One region of the Telluria sp. LT2P80 genome, then DNA from elsewhere that is predicted to be linked to it. Evidence: predicted binding sites of a transcription regulator. Region 1 holds the regulator's gene; each other region holds the start of a gene.
The links. The regulator HrcA, encoded in region 1, represses chaperone genes, less so after heat shock. The targets are predictions, from matches to a motif close to TTAGCACTCNNNNNNNNNGAGTGCTAA.

Region 1 (3,274 bases):
CGGGTGCGTACTGGATGGCTTCGATCAGCATGCGGCCCATGCGGCCGCTGGCGCCGGCTACGGCGATATTCAACATCGTCATGGCAATCCTTACTGCTGGGTTGCCGGGGCAGTCACCGTGATCGGTGCGACCGGACGGCTTTCCGGCTTTTCTTTCTTGCTCGGCACCTTGGCGGGGCCGGCGATACGGTCAATGTAATCGCGCTCGCTTGGCAGGTTGCCGCCTTCGAAGCGCTCGACCACGTCATCCTTGAAGAACACGGTGACGCGGCTGGTGGTCAGTTCGCCATTGCCGCGGGCCAGGTAGAACGGGTAATCCCAGCGGTCAGCATGGAACGCATCGAGCAGCAAAGGCGAACCGAGCAGGAAACGCACCTGATCGCGCGTCTGGCCGGCTTTCAGCTGGTTCAGCATCTCTTGCGAGACGAAGTTGCCCTGCTGGATGTCCGGGCGATAAGGCGAGAAGATCCACAGGAACTTTTGCAGACGCGAAGCCTGCACGGTCTGCGCGCCGGCATTGGCGATGGCGGCCGATTTGTCGGCGTCGGCCGCGGTGGCCGCCGAGTCCGTTGCCACCGGTGGCGCCGGACGGGTCTGGTTGCGCCAGGACGCGCAGCCGGACAGCGTCAGCGTGCAGACGAGCCCTGCCGCCAGCACCGCCTTGGCGGAAAATCGATGGGATACGGCTTGTTTGACGCGCATAGGTAACCTCAAATCGAGCGGGAGCTTTCAAAACGCTATATCATAAAGCACTCCGCCAATATGCGAGTAACAAACATGAGTAACAATCCGACCGACCTGAAGGCAAGCGGCCTGAAGGCCACGCTCCCGCGCCTGAAAATCCTGGAAATCTTCCAGAACAGCGCCGTGCGTCACCTCACCGCCGAAGATGTCTACAAGATCCTGTTGGCTGAAAACATGGACGTCGGTCTGGCTACCGTCTACCGCGTTCTGACGCAATTCGAGCAGGCCGGCTTGCTCAACCGCAACCACTTTGAAACCGGCAAGGCCATCTACGAACTCAACGCCGGCTCGCACCACGATCACCTCGTCTGCGTCACCTGCGGCCGGGTCGAAGAATTCTACGACGACGAAATCGAGCAGCGCCAGAAAATGATCGCCGAAACCCACGGCTACACGATCGTCGACCACGCGCTGGCGATCTACGGTAGCTGCCCGCAGTGCCAGGCGGCGCGCAAGGCAAGCTAAGTTATCCGCGGCCGGCAAGGCTGCACGGCAAAAGGGCGCACCGGATTTTCCCGTGCGCCCTTTTTGCGTCTTGGCAAGAGTAAAAAACTGTTAAGGCTGGCTGAGTGCGTTCGACAGCAGCTTGGCGGTGATGTCCACGATGGGAATCACCCGCTCGTACGCCATCCGCGTGGGACCGATGACGCCCAGGGTGCCGACGATCCGGCCATCGACGGCGTACGGTGCAGTGACCACGCTCATCTCGTCCATCGGCACCAGGTTCGATTCGCCGCCGATGAAGATCTGCACACCGCCGGCCTTGCTCGACATGTCGAGCAACTGCATCAGGCCGGTCTTTTGCTCGAACATCTCGAACATCTGGCGCAGCGAACTCATATTCGACGACAGGTCGGTCACCGACAGCAGGTTGCGCTCGCCGGAAATGACCACGTCGTCGCTCTCGGCCATGGCCTCGCTGCCCGCCTCGACCGCCGCATGCATCAGGCGCCCCATGTCGTCGCTCAGCTGGCGCAGTTCGCCACTGAGGCGTTGGCGCACGCCGTCGAACGACTGGCCGGCAAAGTTCTGGTTCAGGTAATTGGCCGACTGCGACAATTGGCTTGGCGTGTAGTCGACATCGGTCAGGAGCAGGCGGTTCTGCACATCGCCACGGGGGTCGACGATCACGAGCAGGATGCGCTTTTCAGACAGGCGCAAGAATTCGATCTGCTGGAACACCGATTCGCGGCGCGGACTTTGCACGACGCCGGCAAACTGCGACAGCGACGAGAGCATCTGGGCTGCGTTGGCGATCAGCTTTTGCGGATGCTGCAGCGGCAGGCGCATGCGCTCGGCGCCAACCGTCGTTTCATCGAGTTGCTTGACGGTCAACAGGGTATCGACAAACACGCGGTAGCCGCGCGGTGTTGGAATCCGGCCCGCCGAGGTGTGGGGACTGGCGACGAAGCCCATGTCCTCGAGGTCGGCCATGATGTTGCGGATCGTCGCGGGCGACAATTCCAGGCCCGACAGCTTGGACAGCGCGCGCGAGCCGACCGGCTGGCCGTCGGCGATATAGCGTTCGACAAGCGCTTTGAGCAGGGTTTGGGCACGGTGATCGAGTTGCATGGTTCCGGGAAGCGTCTTTTTCTGTGGTGCTGGGATAATAATCAAATTGGGGCGCGGCACGGCAGCGCAAGGCCTGCGGTCCGTCCCAGTGTTATACGCGCATCGGTGCGGATCCGTGTGGCAACTCGTGTGGCGGCTCCTGCGGCAGCTCATGCGCCGCATCGAGCCAGTCGAGCAGCGCATCGATGCTGTCTACCTCGACATCGGGCTGCACCTGGTCGGCCAGCTCGTTGATCTTGCCGCTGCGGTTCATCCAGGCGGCGCGCAGGCCCGCCTGCTGGGCGCCCTGGACGTCGAGCAGCAGATCATCGCCCACATACAGGGTATCGGCCGGCAGCACGCCCAGCGCAGCGCAGCCTGCCAGGAAAATCCCCGGATCCGGCTTGGCGGCGCCAAAGTCGCGCGCCGCCACGGATGCCTGGAACTGGTCCGCCAGGCCGATGGTGACCAGGTCGGCCACGCCGTTCGTGACCGAGCCCAGCAGCGCGCGCTGCCGGAGCCGCGCGAGGCCCGGCGCCACATCGTCATACAGCGTCACGGCATTGCGCGCGGCAACGAAGACCACCATGGCCTCCTGCACCCGGGCCACGTCTTCGCCCGCCTGCTCGAACGCGGCGACCAGGCCGGCGTGGCGCAGCGCGCTCAGGTCGATCCCGTACCGGGGCTCGCGGGCCAGCAATTCCAGGCGCGCCTGGCGCAGGCTGTCGATCGTGAACCGCCCGGCCACGCGCGGCGCATGTTGCTGCAACCACGTATACAGAATGGTTTCGGCAGCCCGGATCACGGGCGCGATCGGCCACAGGGTATCGTCGAGGTCAAACAGTACGGCTTTGGGCCAGGGATGGCGGGTCATCGGCTTCCAGGGAACGGGCATGAAAAAACGCTACGCCAGCATAGCGATGCATACGGCCAAAAGCAAACCGCACTGCCTGCGCGTTGCTTATATGACATTGTGCTT
Region 2 (3,274 bases), on a different contig from region 1:
GGAACTGTCCGGCGGCGAACAGCAGCGCGTGGCCGTGGCCCGTGCGATCGTCAACCGGCCGCAGATCATCCTGGCCGACGAACCCACGGCCAACCTCGACCGCGTCGCGGCCGACAAGGTGCTCGATGCGCTGCGCTCGTTCCATGCGGTGGGCGTCACGTGCGTCATCTCGACCCACGACGATTACGTGCTGGAGCGCGCCGAGCGCGTCATCCGCCTGGAAAATGGCCAACTGGTCGGAGGTGCAGCATGAGCCCGTGGTTGCGCCAGCACCGCTTCGCCCTGGTGGCCGCGCTGTCGACCGTGCGCAAGTCGCCCGGCAGCTTCCTGTTCAACGTGCTCGTCGTAGCGCTGGCGCTCACGCTGCCGTTCGCCGGCCTGACCCTGCTCGACAATGTACGGCCGCTGTCCGAGCAATTGTCGGTCGACCCCGAAATCAGCCTGTTCATGCGCGAGGATGTCAGCCGGCCCGATGCACAGGCCTTGCTGCCGCAGATTCGCCAGATCGTCGCGCAGGGCAAGGGCGAAGTTATGTTCGTGCCGCGCGAGGAAGCCCTGGAATCGCTCAAGGCACGCAGCAGCCTGGGCGGCGTGCTGGAAACGCTGGGCGAGAACCCGCTGCCGGACAGTTACGTGATGAAGCTGGGCGGCTTTGCCAGTGCCGGCGCCGCCGCGCAGGTCGACGCCATCACCGAGCGCCTGCGGGCACTGCCGGGCGTCGAGACGGTGCAGGTCGACTCGGCCTGGGTCAAGCGCCTGGCCGCGCTGCTCGGCATCCTGCGCCTGGCCCTCTTGCTGCTGGCCGGTACGCTCGGCATCGTCGTCATCGCTGTGGTATTCAACACCATCCGCCTGCAGGTGCTGACGCAGAAAGAAGAAATCTCTGTCTCGCAACTGCTCGGCGCGACCAATGACTTCATTCACCGCCCATTCTTCTACACGGGCGCCCTGCTCGGCCTGTGCGCCGGCGGCGTAGCCCTTGGCGTGGTCGCATTGGCCTTGCACCCGCTGAATGGCGCCATCGCTGAATTTGCACGGCTGTACGGTTCGCAATTCCAGTTGGCGCCGCTGGGCGGGCTGGAAATTACCGGCTTGCTGGCCGTCAGTGCCGGACTGGGCCTGATCGGCGCCATGCTGTCGGTACGGCGTCACCTGGCGCGGGGACGCTGACGGGCACAGGGGTGCCGGCAGCGGCACTCCTACAATATTGCTGAATAAAAAAGATTGATTCAGGGTGTTGAAAATGCCGGAAGTGCCACCACTTCCAGAGCAGGGCGAGGCGGCTGTTGTGCTGCCTCCCCAATTACCTGGCTGTCGGAATGCGCCGCAGTGCGCACATACTCCTACGGTCACGTCGCACTTCCCTACGCTGTCTTGCGTAGAACTCCTACAGGCCTCCCCAGTCGTACGTGCGCTATTCAACAGAAAGCTTGCCTGTTGCGCCTTACTCTGAACCTGTACGCGATTTCCAGTGTTTATCGGCTCAGTTTTGAGCTGAATCAAACGAATATTCAAGTGCTGTTCTACAGTAAGTTTGCCTGTGGATTTAATTCCTATAGGCAATACTTTGGACAGTCTTAAGTTCCGGCCACGTTCTGGCACTCTCTCTGGGGGAGTGCTAATATATGGTCCAAGGCAATCAAATTTCAAGCAAAAGTATCCGCATGACGAAGCGATATTCGCTTCAGGATGGCGTCACCGGCATGAGGCCGAGGCCTGTCAGGATGCAGCAAGATTATTAAAAGGGAAATAAACATGTCCGCACAATCCGCATTGGTCCCGACCGGCAATCGTGCTCTGGGACTAGGTTTCACCGGCAATCTCGGCAATATCGATGCGTACATTTCGGCAGTGAACCGCCTGCCAATGCTGACGCACGAAGAAGAGATGTCGCTGGCAAAGCGGCTGCGCGACGATAACGATCTCGACGCAGCGCAAAAGATGGTGTTGTCGCACCTGCGCCTGGTGGTGTCGATCGCGCGTGGCTATCTGGGCTACGGCCTGCCACACGCCGACCTGATCCAGGAAGGCAATATCGGCCTGATGAAGGCAGTCAAGCGTTTCGACCCGAACCAGGGCGTGCGCCTGGTGTCGTACGCGATGCACTGGATCAAGGCCGAGATGCATGAGTACATTCTCAAAAACTGGCGTCTGGTCAAAGTCGCAACGACGAAGGCGCAGCGCAAGCTGTTCTTCAACCTGCGCAGCAACAAGACCGGCCTGGATGCGATGTCGCCGGGTCAGGTCGATGATCTGGCCAAGCTGCTGGGCGTGAAGCGCGAAGAAGTGATCGAGATGGAAACCCGTCTGTCGGGTCGCGATATCGCGCTCGAGTCGCCAACCGACGATGAAGACGACAAGTTCTCGCCGATCGCCTACCTGTCGTCGGAGCAGCAGGAGCCGACCAAGGTCATCGAAGCGCAGCAGGTCACGCGCCTGCAGTCCGAAGGCCTGGAATCGGCGCTCGGCAAGCTGGACCCGCGTTCGCGCCGCATCATCGAAGCGCGCTGGCTGGCCAACGACGACGGTTCGGGCGCCACGCTGCACACGCTGGCGGAAGAATTCAGCGTGTCGGCCGAGCGTATTCGCCAGATCGAGTCGGCTGCACTCAAAAAGATGAAGGGTGCGCTGACGGCGTTTGTCTGAGCCGCCCTGCCATCTCCCAAACCCCGCTTCGGCGGGGTTTTTTCTTATGCGGCTTTGCTTTCTCCGACGTCGCCTCGGCAGATTTTTGTTGCGTTGAACGCGTGGGCGGCATAGCCGCCCACCCTACGGTATTTTTTCTGTAGGGTGGACGGGTTTCCCGTCCACGCGTTCAACAAAACGTGGCCGCCACAAGACCGGGGTAACTTGAACACGTGTAGCCGCCGCCGACACGTTTGCCGCCCATTGGCTAGAATGGTTCTTCTGACACGTCAGCTCAAGGAAAAGCCATGCCTGATTCAACGCCGTATGTCCCACCAGCCGTCTGGACCCCGCCCGCCACCCCGGGCGGCGCCTTTGCCAATATCAATCGCCCGGTCGCAGGACCGACGCACGACCAGGCGCTGCCGGTGGGCGAGCATCCGCTGCAACTGTATTCGCTGGCCACGCCCAATGGCGTGAAGGTCTCGATCATGCTCGAAGAACTGCTGGCCGCCGGCCATGCCGGTGCCGAGTACGATGCCTGGCTGATCCGCATTAACGAAGGCATGCAGTTCTCGAGCGGCTTTGTCGACGCCAACCCGAATTCGAAGATTCCTGCTCTGGTCGACCGCAGTGGCGCCGAGCCCGT
Region 3 (3,274 bases), on a different contig from region 1:
GGTAGAACAGCACGCCGTCGCCGACAGCCATGGCATCGCGCATGAAGTTGCGCGCCTGGTAGTTGCGTACGCCAAACCAGGCCACGGTGGCGCCGGGGGCGGCGAGGACGTCGTCGAAACTGACTTCATCGGGCTCGGATTTCATCAACCAGTAGCGCATCGCGCTGTTCTCCCTGCCAGCACACGATGCACCGGATGCATCAGTGAATGCGCACATAAAAAAAGCGGCTGCGTACCGAGTGCGCAACCGCTTGTATGTTTAGTCCCCGCCTGTGCCGTTTTTGCCGGCATCCTGAACCACAACGGTTCAAGGCGGTCACGGTCAGATCAATTTCGGGTTCGTCGGACTAGCGACGCTCACACCCATCGAACTTGTTCCACGACCTATGCGTAAGAATGGTTCAAGGAATATATGGCAAATCTCGAACACCGCAGGGCAGAAGAGAGTTTACTCCTTTGACCAGCCCTGTCAAACGGATTCGGCCTTTCAGGACAGATTTTCCTGGCCCGCCAATACCCGGTCGAGGACCGTGTGCATCGACTCGAGTTTTTGCTTGACCTCGAGGATCGACATGTCCGACAGCGGCCCCTGCGGCGATTTCACCGACAGGAATTCGGCGGCCACGCTCAGCGCCGCCATCACGGCGATGCGGTCGGTGCCCTTGACCTTGCCGGAATCGCGCAGCTGGCACATCTTGCCATCGAGGTAGCTCACCGCTTCACGCAGCGTGCGCTGTTCGCCGTCGCGGCACGCGAGGCGATAGGACTGGCCCATGATATGGACGTCGAGATGGATCATAGCGCCCCCTGACGACGAGCGTGGGCGAGATGCGGCGGGATCGGCGCATTGGGATCGGGCGGCGCTTCGTCGGCTGGTTCGTCCGCGGCAGATTCGTCGGCCTCGTCCGATGCGTCCGGCGGCTTCGGCAATTCGTCGAGCAATGCTTCGACGCGGCGCTGCGCCTCGATCAGGCGCTCCTTGAACGCGAGGTTCTCGGTGCTGAGCAAGGTATTGGCCTGGCGGAGCAGGTAATTCTCGGCGCGCAATGACTGGGTCAGTTGCGCAAGCCGGTCGATTTTGTCTGAGAGGTCTTGGAATTCGGAAATCATCCGACACTATAGGATCGAGTTGCTTTTTCCGTCAACCGGTGCCCATTGCCGTGCGGCAGTAATAGCACGCTGGCGTGCGGCGTCGATGTGGCTGGCGGTGTACGCTGCCGCCCTCCCGTCGTGCCATGTGCGGCGGACAAACGCTGGCAAACATTGCGCATATGCCAATGTCATGATTGCGCTATATCAAGTGTTTAAAATGTTTTCGCCATCATGCGCCTTGAAAAGGCAGGTTATCGTCCCTATAATTAGCACTCGTTAGCTGAGAGTGCTAACAACTCTTTGCAGACCGGCGCAGCATCATGAAATTGCTGCGACGGCGTCAAAAACGCCAGTTAATCCATTGAATATTAAGGAGTTTTGCATGAACCTTCGCCCTCTGCACGATCGCGTAATCGTGAAGCGTCTCGACCAGGAAACCAAAACTGCGTCCGGCCTGATCATCCCTGATGCCGCGGCAGAGAAGCCGGACCAAGGCGAAGTTCTCGCCGTTGGTAACGGTAAAGTGCAAGATAACGGCCAGCTCCGCCCTCTGGAAGTGAAAGTCGGCGATCGCGTGCTGTTCTCCAAGTATGGCGCTCAGACCGTCAAGATCGATGGCCAGGAACTGCTGGTGCTGCGCGAAGAAGAAATCCTCGCGATCGTCGCACTGTAATTTCTGACCCCACTCACGAACATTTCGGAGAAATAACAAATGGCAGCTAAAGAAGTAGTATTCGGCGACGCAGCGCGCGCCAAGATGGTCGAAGGCGTCAACATCCTCGCCAATGCAGTCAAAGTCACCCTGGGCCCGAAAGGCCGTAACGTCGTGCTCGAGCGCTCGTTCGGCGCGCCGACCGTCACCAAGGATGGTGTCTCGGTCGCCAAAGAAATCGAACTGAAAGACAAGCTGCAGAACATGGGCGCACAGATGGTCAAGGAAGTTGCTTCCAAGACCAGCGACAACGCCGGTGACGGCACCACCACCGCGACCGTGCTGGCACAAGCCATCGTTCGCGAAGGCATGAAGTTCGTTGCCGCCGGCATGAACCCGATGGACCTGAAGCGCGGCATCGACAAGGCAGTTGCTGCCACCGTCGAAGAACTGCGCAAGATCGCCAAGCCAACCACTACCACCAAAGAGATCGCACAAGTCGGCGCCATTTCGGCCAACTCGGAAACCTCGATCGGTGAGCGCATCGCTGAAGCGATGGAAAAAGTGGGCAAGGAAGGCGTCATCACCGTGGAAGACGGCAAGTCGCTGAACGACGAGCTGGACATCGTGGAAGGCATGCAGTTCGACCGCGGTTACCTGTCGCCGTACTTCATCAACAACCCGGACAAGCAAGTCGCTGTGCACGAAAACCCATTCGTCCTGCTGTGCGACAAGAAAATCTCGAACATCCGTGACCTGCTGCCGGTACTGGAACAAGTCGCGAAAGCTGGCCGTCCACTGGTCATCGTCGCCGAAGACATCGACGGCGAAGCGCTGGCGACCCTGGTCGTCAACAACATCCGCGGCATCCTGAAGACCGTCGCTGTCAAGGCCCCAGGCTTTGGCGACCGTCGCAAGGCCATGCTGGAAGACATCGCTGTCCTGACCGGCGGCCAGGTCATCGCTGAAGAAGTCGGCCTGACGCTCGAAAAGGTCACGCTCGAAGAGCTGGGCCAGGCCAAGCGCATCGAAGTCGGCAAGGAAAACACCATCATCATCGACGGCGCCGGCCAGGCTGAATCGATCGAAGGCCGCGTCAAGATGATCCGCGCCCAGATCGAAGAAGCAACCTCGGACTACGACCGCGAAAAACTGCAAGAGCGCGTGGCCAAGCTGGCCGGCGGTGTTGCCGTGATCCGCGTCGGTGCAGCTACCGAAGTCGAGATGAAAGAAAAGAAAGCACGCGTCGAAGATGCACTGCACGCTACCCGCGCTGCCGTGGAAGAAGGCATCGTTGCCGGCGGCGGCGTGGCCCTGCTGCGCGCTCGTGCCAACATCACCGTCAAGGGCGACAACCCTGACCAGGACGCTGGTATCAAGATCGTCCTGCGCGCAATGGAAGAGCCACTGCGCATGATCGTCCAGAACGCCGGCGAAGAGCCATCGGTCGTCGTTGCAGCAGTGTTGGCCGGCACCGGCAACTACGGCTACAACGCTGCAAACGGCACCTACGGCGACATGGTCGAAATG

Region 2: a site for HrcA is predicted at 1,596-1,622, ahead of rpoH (RNA polymerase sigma factor RpoH). Genes of this name have one in related genera too.
Region 3: a site for HrcA is predicted at 1,359-1,385, ahead of groES (co-chaperone GroES). Genes of this name have one in related genera too.

Annotation. Positions count from the first base shown of each region.
Region 1 covers NZ_JCASIO010000007.1:228,350-231,623, forward strand. The annotation lists gene dapB (4-hydroxy-tetrahydrodipicolinate reductase) at 1-82, opposite strand, end outside; gene AC56LW_RS18465 (outer membrane protein assembly factor BamE) at 91-702, opposite strand; gene fur (ferric iron uptake transcriptional regulator) at 778-1,209, shown strand; gene hrcA (heat-inducible transcriptional repressor HrcA) at 1,300-2,316, opposite strand; gene AC56LW_RS18480 (HAD family hydrolase) at 2,408-3,169, opposite strand; gene AC56LW_RS18485 (hypothetical protein) at 3,189-3,274, shown strand, end outside.
Region 2 covers NZ_JCASIO010000002.1:129,631-132,904, reverse strand. The annotation lists gene AC56LW_RS06970 (cell division ATP-binding protein FtsE) at 1-253, shown strand, start outside; gene ftsX (permease-like cell division protein FtsX) at 250-1,170, shown strand; gene rpoH (RNA polymerase sigma factor RpoH) at 1,756-2,646, shown strand; gene yghU (glutathione-dependent disulfide-bond oxidoreductase) at 2,934-3,274, shown strand, end outside.
Region 3 covers NZ_JCASIO010000001.1:1,072,822-1,076,095, forward strand. The annotation lists gene AC56LW_RS04780 (EVE domain-containing protein) at 1-160, opposite strand, end outside; RNA gene ssrS (6S RNA) at 260-441, opposite strand; gene AC56LW_RS04790 (cell division protein ZapA) at 488-799, opposite strand; gene AC56LW_RS04795 (hypothetical protein) at 796-1,110, opposite strand; gene groES (co-chaperone GroES) at 1,475-1,765, shown strand; gene groL (chaperonin GroEL) at 1,805-3,274, shown strand, end outside.